DNA from 3 places in the Rhizobium sp. CFBP 8752 genome. Region 1 is predicted to be linked to each of the others. Evidence: predicted binding sites of a transcription regulator. Region 1 holds the regulator's gene; each other region holds the start of a gene.
The links. The regulator LexA, encoded in region 1, represses DNA repair genes until DNA is damaged. The targets are predictions, from matches to a motif close to TGTTCNNNNTGTGTTCNG.

Region 1 (5,729 bases):
CTCATCTGCTCGTGGACCATGGTGTGCATGGTTACGCGATGATCGAAGTCCTTCTTCTGGGCAGCCGTCGGCAGTTCTCCATAGAGAAGCAGATAGCAGGTTTCCAGAAAGTCACCCTGTTCAGCAAGCTGCTCGATCGGGTAGCCGCGGTGCAGGAGAACACCCTTGTCGCCGTCGATATAGGTGATCTTGGATTCACAGGATGCAGTCGACGTGAAGCCGGGGTCGTAGGTGAAGGCACCGGTTTGCTTGTACAGGGCTGCGATATCGATAACATCCGGCCCAATGGTGCCCGATCGCACCGAGAGGTCGACTGTCTTATCACCAAGTACGAGATTTGCGCTTTGTTCCGTCATTCTGATCCTCCAACCTGTTGGCGGCATGGCGCCCAGAAAGCGCCATAAGAGTTAAGCGTCGCAAGTTAGCTATATGATCCTAAAGGTGATGCCAAGCGCTCCTGCGACATTTTGTGCAGCGCGAAAATAATTTAGGCAGGCCACGTTTAAAAGATGCCCAACCTCATGGTGTAAGAGGCCGTAACGTGAAGGAAAACCGCAGCTTGGCGAATGTGTTGACGAGGAGAATATAAACGCGCAGGTTGCGTTTACCAATCACCGTCTCTGCAGCGGAGCCGGCGGGATAAACCATCATGGCGAATGGCGGAGCGATTTTTGAGGCAGCCAGCAGCAAGCCGATGATGCTTGCTTCGACACCCCACGCAATCGCACTCTGGACGCCCGAATCGGCATCGCAGACAATGCCCGCGGAAGTCAGGAATGATGGTCGAAACGACCATCATTCCGAGGATGTTTTCCTGGGATACGTGGTCAGAGACCGGCCCGTTTCCAAATGGCTGTGCACGTCGTTGAGCGAGGAGCTTTCCCACGGTCATGTGTTCCTCTTCCTGCCTGTCTTGCTGGGCGCCGGCGCTGCGACCTGGTTCGCACTTCCTTGGACGCCATCGCCATTCATTCTCGCAACCATGCTTGCGATCTCGATGGTGACCGCAGGGCTGACACGGTATCGCGCGCATCCACTGTCTCGTGCCAACCTTGTACTCTGCCTGCTTCTCTCCGGTTCTGCGCTGGCAGCGCTCGAAACCTGGCGGTGTTCGACGGTCGTGCTCGATTCGCCCGTCACAACGACCATCAGCGGGATTGTCGAACGACGCGAAGCCGATGCACAGCGCCGCTGGCGCTATATCCTCAGGATCGAGCAGACATCTGAGCCCTCGCTTTCACGACCGCCACAGCGCGTCTCGGTTCTTGCCAGAAGCCAACACGAGCCTGCAGACATCGGAGAGCGCGTTTCCGGCCGTGCCCGTCTGTCGCCACCCTCTGGCCCGGCGCTTCCCGGATTGAACGATTTCGCCTTCTCCTCCTACTTCGATCAAATCGGGGCCGTTGGCTTCTTTTACGGCGCGCCTAGCGTACAACCGGCGATCGATGACCAACCCGGGTTATGGTCGGACATGCAGCGAGGGCTTTTTGCGCTTCGCAGCGCAATCGGCAATCGCATCCGCGATACGGTCAAGGGGGATGCGGGCGCTTTTGCTGCCGCAATCGTGACCGACGAGCGCCGTGCAATTTCCCGTGAGACGACCGAGGCGCTTCGTCTGTCCGGGCTGGCCCATATCGTCGCGATCTCAGGCCTCAACATGGCGCTGGCAGCCGGTATCTTCTTCGTCGGCGTCCGCTCCGTCCTGTCGCTGTTTCCAGGCTTTGCGCAGGCCTATCCGATCAAGAAGTTTGCCGCGTTCGGTGCGCTTGTCATGGCGACCGCCTATTACCTGATTTCCGGGTTCGGGGTTTCCGCCGAGCGAGCCTATATCATGATGGCGGTGATGCTGGTCGCCGTGCTCGTCGATCGACCCTCCATCAGCCTTCGCAACGTCGCCCTTTCGGCAATCATCATCCTCGCCATCTCGCCGTCGGAGATTCTGGGTCCGAGTTTCCAGATGTCGTTTGCGGCAACCGCGGCACTGGTGGCAGGGTTCGCCCTCTGGACGCGATATTTCGCGAAAGGAAAGGAGGAGACAAAAGGTAGCAACCGTTGGATAACGGGTATTGCGGCGACGTTGCATTTCATTGCCGGGATCGTGGTGACGTCGCTGATCGGCAGTACGTCGACGTCGATCTATTCGATCGAGCATTTCCACCATCTGACCACCTACGGCCTCGCGGCCAATCTCGCGGCCATGCCGATCATTTCCTTCGTGGTGATGCCGGCAGGTCTCGTGGCCATGCTGCTGATGCCGTTCGGGCTGGATGCTCCCGTTCTGTTCATCATGGGCGAGGGGCTGCGGATCGTCATTCGCATTGCCGAGATCGTCGCCGCATGGGGCGGCGATATTGCCATCGGCCGGCAGAACCCGCTTTTCCTGCCTCTGGCGACGGCAGGCTTTCTGCTTCTGACGCTGCTGCGCACGCCGCTGAGGTTGACAGGCGCGCTGTTCATGGCGGTGGCTTTGCTCTTTGCGGTCCGCTCAGGCTCGGCGCCGAGGCCTGATATCGTCATATCCGAAGACGGCGCGTCAGTGGGACTGATCCAGGATGACAAGATCACCCTCAATCGAACCCGACCGCCGGGATTTATCTACGATCAATGGCGGCGAGCGCTGGTGCTTGAGACCGGAGAACAACCGCTCGCCTTGCCGGTTCTTGCCTCTTCGGAACCAGCGCGAGGTGCCAGCCTTGCGAAAAGCGATGACAGACCACCTGGACCACATTCGCGACCGGATTTGACGCGCCGGGAAATCGAATATGTCAGGGGTTTTCTTCAAGCATTGAAGCCCGGACGATTCGCCTGTCTGCCGAAAATCCTGTGCGCGGCGCAGACTGCTCAGGACATCCGGATCGTCACCGTCGAAGACAACCGATACACCGGTCTTGCCTGCGATGTCGGTCGGATCATCGTCTCGCCCGGCGCACGCTTCGATACTTGCCGCTCCGGCGCCTTGCTTCTCAGCGGGCGGACGTTGCGCCGGACTGGCGCACTGGAAATCACCATTATTCCGAACGCGACAGCGCCAGACATCAAGATTACGGCGGCAATGCGAGACAGCGCACAGACCTCAAGCCGTCCGTGGACCGTCCACCGGTTCTATGACTGGCGAACGCGACAACTCGACTTTGGCATCCCGGAGGCTGTTGCTGCGCATCTCCGGGATGACACCGTTCTTAATGATAGCGGCGAATAAGGCCGACAAGCTTGCCCTGGACCTTCACCCGGTCGGGCGGGAAGATGCGGGTCTCGTAAGCCGGGTTTGCCGCTTCCAGTGCGATCGAGGCACCCTTGCGGCGAAACCGCTTCAGGGTCGCTTCTTCCTCATCGACCAGGGCAACGATGATATCGCCTGGACTTGCGGTGCTGGTATTCTTGATGATGACGGTATCGCCATCGAGGATGCCGGCATCGATCATCGAATCGCCCTTCACTTCGAGCGCGTAATGATCGCCGGAACCCAGCATCTCGATCGGAACGGCGATGTCATGGGTGTTGTTCTGGATCGCGGAGATCGGCACGCCGGCAGCGATTCGACCCATGACCGGAATGTTTGTCGAGAACGGATTGTCCGCCATGACCGGCGCCGGCTTCTGAGCGACGACCGGTTGCGTTTTGCCGAGGCTTCCCTCGATGACACTGGGAGAAAAACCCCGTCGCGGATGAAGGTTCGCCACATAGGCGTCAGGCAGCTTGATCACTTCGAGCGCGCGTGCTCTGTTCGGCAGACGGCGAATAAAGCCACGCTCCTCGAGCGCGGTGATCAGCCTATGGATGCCGGACTTCGATGCAAGGTCGAGAGCGTCCTTCATTTCGTCAAACGACGGCGGCACGCCTGATTCTTTCATCCGCTCGTGGATGAACAGAAGTAACTCCTGTTGCTTGCGTGTCAGCATGGACGGGACCCTCAGAATTGGAAACAAATGCAGAACGGACGCTATATGTTCTATCTGTGTTCCGCAAGCCCCAAATTTTTGCTCAAGAATAGTCTCATTTCAGCGTTCGATCACGTATTCAGTTCGTGCGCAGCACTTGCCGAGTTTCCCGCGATAGCCAATGTTCTGCGGAATAAGACTTTGGGGGTGTAAGTGGGTAACAAGTCAGTCGATCATTTGGTTCTGCCCGTTGCAGATCTGGCGTCAGCGCGGGGGAGGTTGACCGCTCTCGGCTTTACTGTGGCACCTGAAGGTGTTCACCCTTTCGGCACAGCCAATGCCTGCATATTCTTCGCGGATGGCTCGTACCTCGAGCCACTGGCCATTGTGAACCGTCGGCAAGCCTCGCTTGCGGCAAAACGAGGCAACGTGTTCACCGATCGCGACATCCGCTTTCGCGGCCAGCGGAAAAGGGAAGGTCTATCGGCGGTGGTCGTCGGGACGCAGGATGCAGCGGCCGATCATAGCCGTTTTGTGGACGGGTACATGTCTGCGGGCGAGATGCTTCAGTTCTCCCGCCCGATGCAGTTGCCCGATGGTGGGGAGAGCGAAGTCTCATTCCGTCTGGCGTTCGCGGCAGTCCCCGAGGTCGATGACATCTTGCTGTTTTCCTGCCAGCGCATGGCCGCATTACCGGCAGATCGCGGTGGTCTTGATGAGCACGCAAACGCCGTTACAGGCCTTCGAGAGATCGTCTTTTCTGCAGATGACCCGCTGGAGTTTCTGCCGCTTTTCGAAACCGTGTTCGAGACGCAACCCGAGCAAGGGAAAGACGGTCTGCGGATCGAAGCTGCCAATGCCGGCATCCGCATTCAATCCAACGACACGTTCAGCGACGAGTTCCGGTCTTCGATGAAGCCCTTGTTATCGTCGCGCCTCGCTGCGCGCGGGATCATCTTCAAGACCACCGATCTCGCCGTGACAGAGATCACCCTTGCTGCTAATGACGTCGCATTCATCCGCAGGGATGGCCGCGTGATCGTGTCGGCAGCCCCGGGGCAAGGTGTGGTTTTCGGTTTCGAGGAATAGTGAAATGACAGTCTCCGTCAATTCTGAAGTGTCCGTGGGCGAGGGGAGTTCGAAAGTCGTTTTCTCAAACACGGCAAAGCTCTCGCTGATTGCCGGTCCCTGCCAGATGGAAAGCCGTGATCATGCGTTCATGATCGCCGGCACGCTTGTCGAACTCTGCAAGAAACTCGGCATCGGCCTCGTCTACAAATCCTCCTTCGACAAGGCCAACCGCACGTCGATCTCCGGCAAGCGCGGCATCGGCTTGGACAACGCGATGGCGATCTTTGCCGATCTGAAGACGGAATTCGGCTTTCCCGTTCTGACCGACATTCACACTGAAGAGCAATGCGCTCTCGTGGCGGATACGATCGATATCCTGCAGATCCCCGCCTTCCTGTCGCGCCAGACGGACTTGCTCGTCGCGGCCGCAAAGACGGGTTGCGCGATCAACGTGAAGAAGGGCCAGTTCCTGGCGCCCTGGGACATGAAGAACGTCCAGGCGAAGTTCCTCGAAAGCGGCAATCCCAATGTGATGCTGTGCGAGCGCGGTGCCTCGTTCGGCTACAACACGCTTGTCTCCGACATGCGCTCGCTGCCGATCATGGCGGCTCTCGGAAGCCCCGTTATTTTTGACGCAACCCATTCCGTGCAGCAGCCCGGCGGCCAGGGCGGTTCTTCCGGCGGCCAGCGCGAATTTGTCGAAACGCTGGCGCGGGCAGCCGTCGCCGTCGGCGTTGCTGGCGTCTTTATCGAAACCCACGAAGACCCTGACAACGCACC
Region 2 (5,729 bases), on a different contig from region 1:
ATCTTGTCGCCACCCCGATCGGCAATCTCGGCGATATCACGCTGCGCGCGCTCGAAACCCTGTCCGGCGCCGATGTTTTGGCCTGCGAGGACACAAGGGTGACCCGCGTGCTGCTCGATCGTTACGGCATCGTCAATCGCCCTTATTCCTACCACGAGCACAATGCCAACGAAGCCGGGCCGAAGCTGATTGCGGCACTCGAAGCCGGCAAGTCCGTGGCGCTGGTTTCCGATGCGGGCACGCCGCTGGTGTCGGATCCCGGCTATCGGCTCGGCCAGATGGCGATCGATGCGGGTTATCGTGTCGTGCCCATCCCCGGCGCATCTGCCCCGCTTGCGGCCCTCGTCGGTTCCGGCATGCCGTCGGATGCTTTCCTGTTCGTCGGTTTTCTGTCTTCCAAGGATAAAGCCCGCCGCGACCGGCTTGCGGAACTTTCAAAGATCCCGGCAACGCTGATCCTGTTTGAATCTCCCCATCGCATTGCCCACACGCTCGTTTCTGCAGCCGATGTGCTCGGCGGCAGCCGGCTTGCCTGCGTCTGCCGGGAACTCACCAAGACCTACGAGGAGTTTCGCCGGGGCACGCTGGCCGAGCTTGCCGCCCATTACGGTGACGGCCACAACGTCAAGGGCGAGATCGTCCTTCTGATCGAACCTCCAGCACCTGAAGAGGCGCCGGGCGAGGTGGAGGTCGATGCCATCCTGCAGGACCTTTCCAAAACGCATCCGACCGCAAAGGCTGCGACTGAAGCGGCAAGGATCACCGGCCTGCCGCGCAAGGATCTCTATCAGCGCCTGATCGCCATGAAGAACGGGACCTGATGGATCGCGATGGCACAACGGGATGAGATCGGCGCCAGACGTCGCAAGGCAGAGCGCCGCGGCCATGTCTCGGAATATGTCGCTGCTGCCTATCTCCTGCTGAAAGGCTATCGCATCCTCGCCCTTCGCCACCGCACGAAACTGGGCGAGATCGATCTCATCGCCCGCAAGCGCGATCTCGTGGTCTTTGTCGAGGTGAAGGCTAGACGATCCGAGATGCAGGCGCTCGACGCCGTCTCCTTCGCATCTCAGAAACGGATCCGGGCCGCGAGCGATCTCTGGCTGCAGAAACGCAAGGACGTATCCGGGTTATCGCAGCGATACGACATCATCGCCGTCTTGCCGGGAAGGTTTCCTCGCCATTTCCAGGATGCGTTCTAGGGCCGTCCTCAGCATAGGCCTTGCCGCGGCCCTGTCGGAATATCCCGGCCACGGTTGCCTTTCGGGGTTCGTCGTCCTACATCAGGCGGGCCAATCCTAGGGGGCTGAAGTCATGGCGAAAATTCGCACGGTCGCATTTCAGATGGACCACATTTCCGGCATCAACATTGCCGGCGATTCCACATTCGCCATGGCGCTCGAAGCGCAATCGCGCGGTTACGAGCTGTTCCACTATACGCCCGACCGCCTGACGATGCGCGACGGCCGCATCTTTGCAGCCCTCGAGCCGCTGCAGGTGCGTGACATCAAGGGCGATCACTTTACCCTTGGCGAAAAGCAGCCGACCGATCTGTCGACGATGGATGTCGTGCAGCTTCGCCAGGATCCGCCCTTCGATATGGGCTACATTACATCGACCCATCTTCTGGAGCGCATTCATCCAAAGACGCTCGTGGTCAATGATCCGGCCTGGGTGCGCAACTCGCCGGAAAAGATCTTCGTCACCGAATTCGCCGACCTGATGCCGCCGACACTGATCTCCCGTGACCCGGCTGAAATTGCCAAGTTCCGCGAAGAGCTCGGCGATATCATCCTGAAGCCGCTTTACGGCAATGGCGGCGCCGGCGTGTTTCATTCCGCCCGCGATGATCGCAACTTTACCTCGCTACTCGAAATGTTCGGCCAGATGTATCGCGGCGAACCCTATATCGCGCAGGCCTACCTGCCGGCCGTGCGCAAGGGCGACAAGCGCATTCTTCTCGTTGACGGCGAACCGGTCGGCGCGATCAACCGCGTGCCCGCGGAAACCGACAGCCGCTCCAACATGCATGTCGGCGGACGTGCCGAGGCGACCGATATCACGCCGCGCGAAAAGGAAATCTGCGCCCGTATCGGGCCGGCTCTGCGTGAACGCGGCTTCATCTTCGTCGGTATCGACGTGATCGGCGATTACATGACCGAGATCAACGTCACGTCTCCGACAGGCATCCGCGAAGTGAAGAAGTTCGGCGGTGCTGACGTCGCGAGCCTCATGTGGGATGCAATCGACGCCAAGCAGAGCTGACAACCGTTCACATCTGTTCTTGTTATGCAACCTGATGCACGCTGTCTTCGTCTCATGCGCGAAATTGTTCACTGCCTGTTCTTGAAATCCGCCAGCAATCGTGCAAGCTTTCAACCTGTAGCACGGTAGGCGGGAATATCCCCACCTTAGCTTGCGCATGTGGGCGGGTCGGAATGGTCGCGCGTATCAGAACGGTAGCATTTCAGGGAATCGAAGGCATTCCGGTCGATGTGCAGGTCATGATCGGACCTGGAAAGATCGGCATGCATATCGTCGGCCTGCCCGATAAGGCGGTGGCCGAAAGCCGCGAGCGGGTGCAGGCAGCACTGCATGCCTCGGGTCTCGCCATGCCGCCGAAGAAGATCACGGTCAATCTCGCCCCGGCGGACCTGCCCAAGGAAGGCAGCCATTTCGACCTCGCGATCGCATTGGGCCTGATGGCGGCGCTCGGTGCTGTTCCAGGCGACATGCTGGCTGACTATGTGGTGATCGGCGAACTGAACCTCGATGGAACGCTTGCAGCCGTCGCCGGTGCGCTTCCGGCAGCGATCAGCGCCAACGCAATCGGAAAGGGCCTGATCTGCCCGGCAGAGAGTGGCGCTGAAGCGGCCTGGGCAGGCCCCGGCGTCGATATTCTCGCACCACGCAGCCTGATCGCGCTCGCCAACCATTTCCGCGGTACGCAGGTCATGTCGCGGCCTCAACCGGCCGTCCGTGCACCACCTGCCAATCTGCCTGACCTCGTCGATATCAAGGGCCAGGAAAGCGCCAAACGCGCGCTCGAAGTGGCAGCTGCCGGCGGCCATAACCTCCTGATGGTCGGTCCGCCCGGTTCGGGCAAATCGATGCTTGCCGCCCGCCTTCCGTCGATCTTGCCGCCGCTATCGGCCACCGAACTGCTCGAAGTCTCGATGATCCACTCCATCGCCGGCCAGCTTTCGGGCGGAAAGCTGTCGGATCGGCGGCCCTATCGCATGCCGCACCATTCCGCCACGATGGCGGCACTGGTCGGCGGCGGTCTGCGCGCGAGGCCCGGAGAAGCATCGCTCGCGCATCACGGCATTCTTTTTCTCGACGAGTTTCCGGAATTCTCGCCCCAGGTTCTCGATGCGCTTCGCCAGCCTCTGGAGACAGGCGAATGCGTCATCGCCCGGGCCAATCATCGGGTCTCCTATCCGGCGAGCATCCAGCTCGTCGCCGCGATGAACCCGTGTCGCTGCGGTATGGCGGGACAACCGGGGCATAGCTGCGCTCGTGGCCCGCGCTGTGCTTCGGATTATCAGGCACGTATCTCCGGCCCGCTGATGGACCGCATCGATATCCGCATCGATGTGCCCGCTGTCTCGGCAAGCGATCTCATCCGCCCGGCTCCGGCGGAGCCAAGCGCCGGCGTGGCAAGGCGGGTGGCGGCCGCACGAGACAGGCAGAGAGAGCGTTTCGAAGGCGAGGGCCAGTACACGGTTTTGACCAACGCGCGTTGCTCCACCGCCATGATCGAGAAATTCGCCGAACTCGATCCGGGCGGGCTGCAATTGTTGCGCGATGCGGCGGAGAAGCTCAAATTCTCCGCCCGCGGCTACCATCGGGTGCTGCGGGTAGCGCGGACGCTTGCCGATCTCGACGCGAAGGATAGTATCGGGAGAATTCACCTCGCCGAGGCGATCTCGTATCGGATGGCCGGGGAGCGGCCCACCGTATCCGCCTGATTGACCTTAGACGTCACGGGGTTCTGACGAACTTTAGACGCCGGTGGATCCGAACCCGCCGGCGCCACGTGCTGTCTCACTTGCCTCGGAAACTTCGACGATCCGCGCCTGGGTCACGGGCGCGATCACCATCTGCGCGATCCGCATGCCGCGGGTAATGACGAAGTCCTCGTCGCCCAGATTGATCAGCAAAACCTTCACTTCGCCCCGGTAATCGCTGTCGATCGTGCCGGGCGTGTTGAGGCAGGTGATGCCGTTCTTAAACGCCAGCCCCGAACGCGGGCGGATCTGGACCTCGAACCCGGAGGGGATCTCGAACACGAGGCCGGTCGGCACAAGGGCGCGCTTGCCGGGTGCGATCGTCAACGGCTCGCCATCGGTCACGGCGGCGCGCAGGTCCATGCCGGCAGCACCTGATGTCTCGTAGGCGGGAAGATCCAGGTTCTGCCCGTGCGGCAGACGCAGGACATTGAGCACGGGTGAGGAGGGGGCTTGAATGGTCATTGCCCATTACTTTGCGCCGCAGCGCGGCAGGTCAATTGCAATGGCGGGCTTTAGTCGCTAGATACCGCGGCAATTCACAGGATATAAAAGATGGCCGAAACCATTGCAGAGGCGGTCTCCCGCCGCCGCACATTCGCGATTATTGCGCATCCGGACGCGGGCAAGACAACGCTGACGGAAAAGCTGCTTCTGTTCGGGGGCGCCATCCAGCTCGCCGGTGAGGTCAAGGCCAAGAAGGATCGCATCCAGACGCGGTCCGACTGGATGAAGATCGAACGCGAACGCGGCATCTCGGTCGTGACGTCGGTGATGACGTTCGAATATGCCGACAAGGTCTTCAACATTCTCGATACGCCCGGCCACGAAGACTTCGCGGACGATACCTATCGCACGCTGACGGCTGTGGATGCGGCGATCATGGTCATCGATGCCGCCAAGGGCATCGAGCCGCGCACGCTGAAGCTGTTTGAAGTCTGCCGCATGCGCGACATTCCGATCATCACCTTCATCAACAAGATGGACCGCGAAAGCCGCGACATTTTCGAAGTGCTCGACGAGGTCGAGGAAAAGCTGGCGCTGGATACGGCTCCTATCACCTGGCCGATCGGTCGTTCCAAGAGCTTCTGCGGAACCTACCACCTGGCCGATAACCGGGTGCGTGGTCCAGACAGCGAGGACGCGATCTCGGTCAACGGACCGCAGGCCGTCGCCGACCGCCTGCCGGAAAACGAACGCGCGGCCTTCGTCGAGGAAGTCGAACTGGCGCGGGAAGCCTGCCGCCCGTTTGACAGGAAGGCCTTTCTCGAAGGTCACATGACGCCGGTTTTCTTCGGCTCGGCGCTGCGCAATCTCGGCGTCCGGGATCTGATCACCGCACTGGCCGATTTCGCGCCGCCGCCGCGTGACCAGGTCGCCGATATCCGCACCGTGCATGCAAGCGAAGACAAGATGACGGCCTTCGTCTTCAAGATCCAGGCCAACATGGATCCGAACCATCGCGACCGTATCGCCTTTGCGCGTATCTGCTCAGGCAAGCTGGAGCGTGGCATGAAGGCAAGGCTGGCGCGGACCGGCAAGCAGATGGGCCTCACGGCGCCGCAGTTCTTCTTCGCCTCGCAGCGTCACATCGCCGATACCGCCTTTGCCGGTGATGTCGTCGGCATCCCCAACCACGGCACGCTTCGTATCGGCGATACGCTGACGGAAGGCGAAAATCTCGTCTTCCAGGGCGTTCCGAACTTCTCGCCGGAAATC
Region 3 (5,729 bases), on a different contig from region 1:
CCAAAACCGGCCGGCGAGACCTACGACAAGTTCGCGGCCCTCCACACGGTCGATACGAAGAACGCTGTCATGTTCGAGGACCTGCCGCGCAATCTCATCGCGCCGAAAGCGCTCGGCATGCGCACAGTACTGCTGGTGCCGCGCAATCTCGATACTGTCGTCATCGAGCGTTGGGAAAAGTTTTCAGACGAGGACGATCACATCGATTACATCACCGACGATCTGACCTCGTTTCTGTCTGGCCTCAAGTTCGCGTAGGCCGCGCCTTACCAAAAGTTCATCTACATTACAGATGTTTAAGTGGTTTTGACCAGTTGCCGATCCTATCTTCAGGCTATCGAAGCAACCGGAAAGGACCACTCGATGATCGCGAAGAAGATAGTTTTGGCAAGCCTGAGCGCTGCTCTTATCGCTGGCGCAGCCATCCCCGCCTTCGCTGCACCAGGCCCTGACGGACCACGCCACCATGAAGGTCGACGCGGAGGCCCTGACGGCGGCCCGCATGGCGGTCCACGCGCTGCGATGATGCAGGATGTAATGTTCGTTCGCCTTCTCAAGCAGGCGGATACGAACAAGGACGGCAAGATTTCCAAGGAAGAGCTGACCGCTCGCCAGGAAGCGCTTTTCGCCGAGATCGACCTCAACAAGGACGGGTCCATCACTCGCGGTGAAATGGTTGATTTCCGTGACAACAAGATGGCCGAGTTCCGCAAGAACAACCCGCCGCCGACGCCTGAAGAGGCTGAGGACGAAGGCCCGGATGCAGACGGCCCGATGGCAGAAGGACCCGAGGGTGAAGGCCCTAAGGCTGAGGGCCCCAAGGCTGACGGACCACGTGCCGACCGCGAACAGGCCCGTGACCGCCACCACGACCGGCATGAGCGCCGGGAAGCTCGCCGCGATCGCGGTCCGAGGGGTGGACCTGGCGACGGTATGATGGGCCCCGGCATGTTCCGCATGATCGACGAGAACCGCGATCGCAAGATCAGCAAGGAAGAAGCCGCAGCGGCCACTGAAAAGCTGTTCGCCCGCATGGACACGAACAAGGACGGACAGATCACGATCGACGACCTGCCGGACCGCCCCCTCTAGTTCTACGCCCCCCTGAACTAGACCGGTAGTCGTCTGATGGACCCGCCTTCCCTTCCGGGAGGCGGGTCCAGTCGTTTCAACTGTCCGAAACTTTTCAGAGCCGCGCCTCGACGGCTGATACCTCAGGGATAGACGGCTGCGCGCCTCTTTCGAGGCAGGCAAGCGAGCCCGCAACGGCTGCCCGCCGCAAGGCATCCGCAAAGCCTATCCCCTGATCGAGACTTGCAGCCAGATAGCCGCAGAACGTATCGCCGGCGCCCACCGTGTCCACAGGCTCGATCTTCAGGCCCTTGGCCGACAGGATTTCACCATCAAGCATGGCAACGACACCTTCGCTACCGAGCGTGACCACGAACGTCTGGCCGGTCTCACTGTGAAGGCGGCGCAAAACTTCTTCGCGCGCTTGGGCGTCGCTGATCGTGCAACCTGCGAGAAGGTCGAATTCGGTCTCGTTGGCGACGACGATATCGGCGAGGCCGGATAGTCGAACCGCATCAGCCGTCAGCGGCGCGGTGTTGATCATCGTCCGGATGCCCTTCGCCTTTGCTGCGCGCAGAGCCGCCTCGACGGCTGCCGGCGGGATCTCGAGCTGCAGCATCAACGTGTCTGATGGAGACATGGCCTCCACCGCGCCCTGCGCCTGCGCCTCGCCGATCGTGCCATTGGCACCGGGCACGACGGCGATCATGTTCTCGCCGCTGTCATCGCCGACCAGTATCAGTGCTGTGCCGGTTGAAATGTTTGTCCGCGTGACCGCTGACAGGTCAGTTCCGGATGCCTGGAGCAAAGCCAGCGCCGGGTCTGCAAAACCGTCGTTTCCGACAGCGCCGACCATGCGCACGTCGCTGCCTGCGCGGCGGGCGGCCAGTGCCTGGTTCGCACCCTTGCCGCCGGAGGCCGTCGCAAAGGTTGACCCCACAACCGTTTCGCCCGGCCCCGGCAACCGCTCCGTCGTTGCGATAAGATCCATGTTGATGGAGCCGAAGACGGTAATCATGCTGTGCCTGCCTGTTTTGTGAAATGCGGGCTGACACTGCCCGAGAGGATCAGTCCTCGTCAACTACCCTCAGGCGCAGCGATCCGGTGCGGCTCTCGACTGCGCCGGATGCCGGAGCTGCGGGGGTTGGTCCAGCGTGGGGTATCGGGGCGGCCACTGGTGCTTCCAGTTCGAGCGCTTCGATCCTTGCACCGCGCCGGCCGAGCTTTTCGGTCGACGTCACGATCTGCTCGACGTCCTTCTGGGCTGCGAAGAAATGCGATTGCAGCTTACGGGTCCGCTCGTCGAGGCGACCGAGATCCTCCATCAGCAAGGCCACCTCGCCCTGGATCAGATGCGCCTGTTCGCGCATGCGCTGGTCTTTCAGCACGGCCTGGATGACCTGGATTGACAGCATCAGCAGCGACGGCGAGACGATGACGATCCTCGCGCGCTGCGCCTTCTGGATCACGCCCTCGAAATGCTCGTGGATCTCGGCAAAAATCGATTCCGACGGCACGAAGAGAAAGGCGGTGTCCTGCGTTTCTCCGGCAATCAGATATTTCTCCGAGACATCGCGGATATGGACTTCCATGTCGCGGCGAAATTGCTGGGATGCGGCCCGGCGCGCCTCGGGTGCGGCGGATTCGCGAAAGGCATTCCATGCCTCCAGCGGAAATTTTGCGTCGATGACGAGCGGTGGCAAGCCGTTCGGCATGCGGATCACGCAATCCGGTCTCGAACCGTTCGACAGCGTCTTCTGGAATTCGAAGGCACCCATCGGCAGGCCGTCGGAAACGATCGCTTCCATCCGGCCCTGACCAAAGGCGCCACGCGTCTGCTTGTTGGAGAGGATCGCCTGCAGTCCCACGACATCCTTGGCTAGGCTCTGAATGTTGTTCTGGGCAGCGTCGATGACGGCCAGACGCTCCTGCAGCTGGCGCAGGTTGTCATGGGTGGATCTGGTCTGTTCGGTAATGGTAGCGCCGATACGGTGGGTCATGCCATCGAGCCGCTGGCCGACGACCTGGCTGAGCTCGACCTGGCGGGCGGCAAGCGTTTCGCCCATCGCCGAAAGCCTGCCCTGCATTTCCCCCTGCATCCGCATCAACTCGCCCATGCGGGCCTCTGCGTCTTCCGCCTGACGGCCGCTGCTTCCGGAAATACGCATGAGAAGAAGCATCAGAAGCATGCCGAAGATGCACGAAGCAGCCATCAGCACCAGTGGGTGCTGGCTCTCCAGAAAACGAGAAATCTCGGGGAACAGGTCATTCATGGCGGCAAGCTAGCAGAAAACCGCGGATTGGAAAGATCAAAACGGGAACATCGATTGAAAACGGCGATCCGGGCCTGTTCCATCGGCGAAAAAGATAGGTTATGGGATCGCCATGACGATCAAGCCGCTTATCATTCTCCCCGATCCGCTCCTGCGTCAGGTGTCCAAGCCTTTCGAACGGGTGGACGATGCTCTTTTGAAGCTCGCGGACGACATGCTGGAAACCATGTATGACGCACCGGGCATCGGCCTTGCCGGGATCCAGATCGGCGTTGCCCGCCGCATTCTCGTGGTCGACGTGTCGCGCGAGGAGGACGAGAAGAACCCGATCGTCGTGATCAATCCGGAAATTATCCGCTCATCGGACGAGCGATCGGTGTATGAGGAAGGCTGCCTTTCCATCCCGGAATACTATGCCGAGGTGGAGCGCCCCGCTTCCGTGACGGTCAAGCATATCGGTCGCGACGGCAAGGAACACGTGATCGAGGCCGATGGCCTGCTCGCCACCTGCCTGCAGCACGAGATCGACCATCTGGACGGCGTGCTGTTCATCGACCATATATCGCGGCTGAAGCGCGAAATGGTGGTCAAGAGGTTCACCAAGGCTGCCAAGGCGAAGGCGGTCTAGCCATCGCTTGAAGGCACTCTCGGTTTGAAGGCGCGTTCCTTGCGGGCGCGAAAGGTCCATGTCTCTTCGCATCATCTTCATGGGCACGCCGGAATTTTCCGTGCCGACACTGCAGAACCTGAAGCAGGCCGGTCACGAGATCGTCGCGGTCTATAGCCAGCCACCGCGTCCCGGCGGGCGCCGCGGGCTCGATCTCGTCAAGTCGCCGGTGCACCAGGCGGCAGAACTGCTCGGCATTCCGGTCCTGACGCCGCTCAATTTCAAAAGCGAGGAAGACCGCGAGACCTTCAGGTCCTTCAAGGCCGATGTCGCCGTGGTCGTTGCCTATGGCCTGCTTCTGCCCGAGGTGATCCTGACCGGCACCCGGCTTGGCTGCTACAACGGCCATGCTTCGCTGCTGCCACGCTGGCGCGGTGCTGCCCCGATCCAGCGCGCCATCATGGCCGGCGACGACAAGACCGGCATGATGGTGATGCAGATGGAAAAGGGCCTCGATACCGGCCCGGTGGCGCTCACAAAGGAAGTCGAGATCGGCGAGGCCATGACCGCAGGCGAGTTGCACGACCGGCTGATGCTGACGGGCGCGCGTGCCATGGTCGAGGCGATGGAGAAGCTCGAAGCCGGCGACCTGCCGCTGACACCGCAGTCCGAGGACGGCGTGCTCTACGCGTCGAAGATCGACAAGGGTGAAACCCGCATCGATTTCTCGAGGCCCGCGCGCGACGTTCACAACCATATTCGCGGGCTCTCCCCGTTTCCGGGCGCCTGGTTCGAGGCCGAGATCAACGGTAAGCCGGAGCGGATCAAGGTTATCTCGTCCGCAATCGGCGCCGGACAGGGAGACGCCGGCACCGTGCTGGACGATCACCTCACGATCGCCTGCGGCGATGGCGCGGTGTGCCTGACGCGGTTGCAGAAGGCCGGCGGCAAGCCGCTGGATGCGGCCGATTTCCTGCGTGGCACGGCGATCACGGCCGGAATGCGGGTCGCCTGATGCCGCGTTACAAGATGATCGTCGAATATGACGGCACGTCCTATGTGGGCTGGCAGATTCAGGACAACGGTCATTCGGTGCAGGCCGCGCTGCAGAAAGCAATCCTGAAGCTGACCGGCGAGACGGTATCGGTCCGTGGCGCAGGGCGGACCGATTCCGGCGTGCATGCCTGGGGCCAGACGGTTCATACGGATCTTTCGCGCGAGTGGGTGCCGTACAAGCTGCGCAACGCCGTCAACGCCTACCTGATGACGGCATCGGAAAAGGTCTCGGTCATCGATGTCAGCCTCGTCGACGAGACCTTCGATGCAAGGTTCTCGGCCATCAAGCGGCATTACCTCTACCGCATCCTCAACCGGCCCTCGCCTCTGGCGCTCGAGGCGAACCGGGCCTGGTGGGTGTCAAAGCCTCTCGACCACGAGGCGATGCATGCCGCGGCCCAGATGCTGGTCGGGCATCATGATTTTACCACCTTCCGCTCCACCCACTGTCAGGCGAAAAGCCCGGTCCGGACGCTCGACCGGCTGGACGTGACGCGCTCAGGCGATCTGATCGAGATCCGCGCTTCGGCTCAAAGCTTCCTGCACAACCAGATCCGCTCCTTTGCCGGCACGCTGAAGATCGCCGGACAAGGCAAGGTTACGCCCGAGGACGTTAGGGCAGCACTCGAGGCACGCGACCGCAAGCGCTGCGGCCCGGTGGCACCGCCGGATGGCCTCTATTTCATGAAGGTGGATTATCCTGACGACCGTCAGGACGGATA

Region 2: IFT59_RS17220 (YifB family Mg chelatase-like AAA ATPase) is a predicted target of LexA. The motif match lies at 2,331-2,348, and genes of this name have one in related genera.
Region 3: def (peptide deformylase) is a predicted target of LexA. The motif match lies at 3,377-3,394, and genes of this name have one in related genera.

Annotation. Positions count from the first base shown of each region.
Region 1 is NZ_JACYUZ010000001.1:1,762,912-1,768,640, reverse strand. Features, by position in the region: gene gltA (citrate synthase) at 1-356, opposite strand, end outside; gene IFT59_RS08470 (ComEC/Rec2 family competence protein) at 650-3,199, shown strand; gene lexA (transcriptional repressor LexA) at 3,180-3,899, opposite strand; gene IFT59_RS08460 (VOC family protein) at 4,092-4,967, shown strand; gene kdsA (3-deoxy-8-phosphooctulonate synthase) at 4,972-5,729, shown strand, end outside.
Region 2 is NZ_JACYUZ010000003.1:259,163-264,891, reverse strand. Features, by position in the region: gene rsmI (16S rRNA (cytidine(1402)-2'-O)-methyltransferase) at 1-821, shown strand, start outside; gene IFT59_RS17230 (YraN family protein) at 831-1,202, shown strand; gene gshB (glutathione synthase) at 1,315-2,265, shown strand; gene IFT59_RS17220 (YifB family Mg chelatase-like AAA ATPase) at 2,439-3,971, shown strand; gene dut (dUTP diphosphatase) at 4,005-4,475, opposite strand; gene IFT59_RS17210 (peptide chain release factor 3) at 4,566-5,729, shown strand, end outside.
Region 3 is NZ_JACYUZ010000003.1:178,471-184,199, forward strand. Features, by position in the region: gene IFT59_RS16800 (pyrimidine 5'-nucleotidase) at 1-258, shown strand, start outside; gene IFT59_RS16805 (EF-hand domain-containing protein) at 364-1,092, shown strand; gene IFT59_RS16810 (ribokinase) at 1,187-2,089, opposite strand; gene IFT59_RS16815 (DNA recombination protein RmuC) at 2,139-3,260, opposite strand; gene def (peptide deformylase) at 3,457-3,972, shown strand; gene fmt (methionyl-tRNA formyltransferase) at 4,031-4,966, shown strand; gene truA (tRNA pseudouridine(38-40) synthase TruA) at 4,966-5,729, shown strand, end outside; gene IFT59_RS16835 (hypothetical protein) at 5,718-5,729, opposite strand, start outside.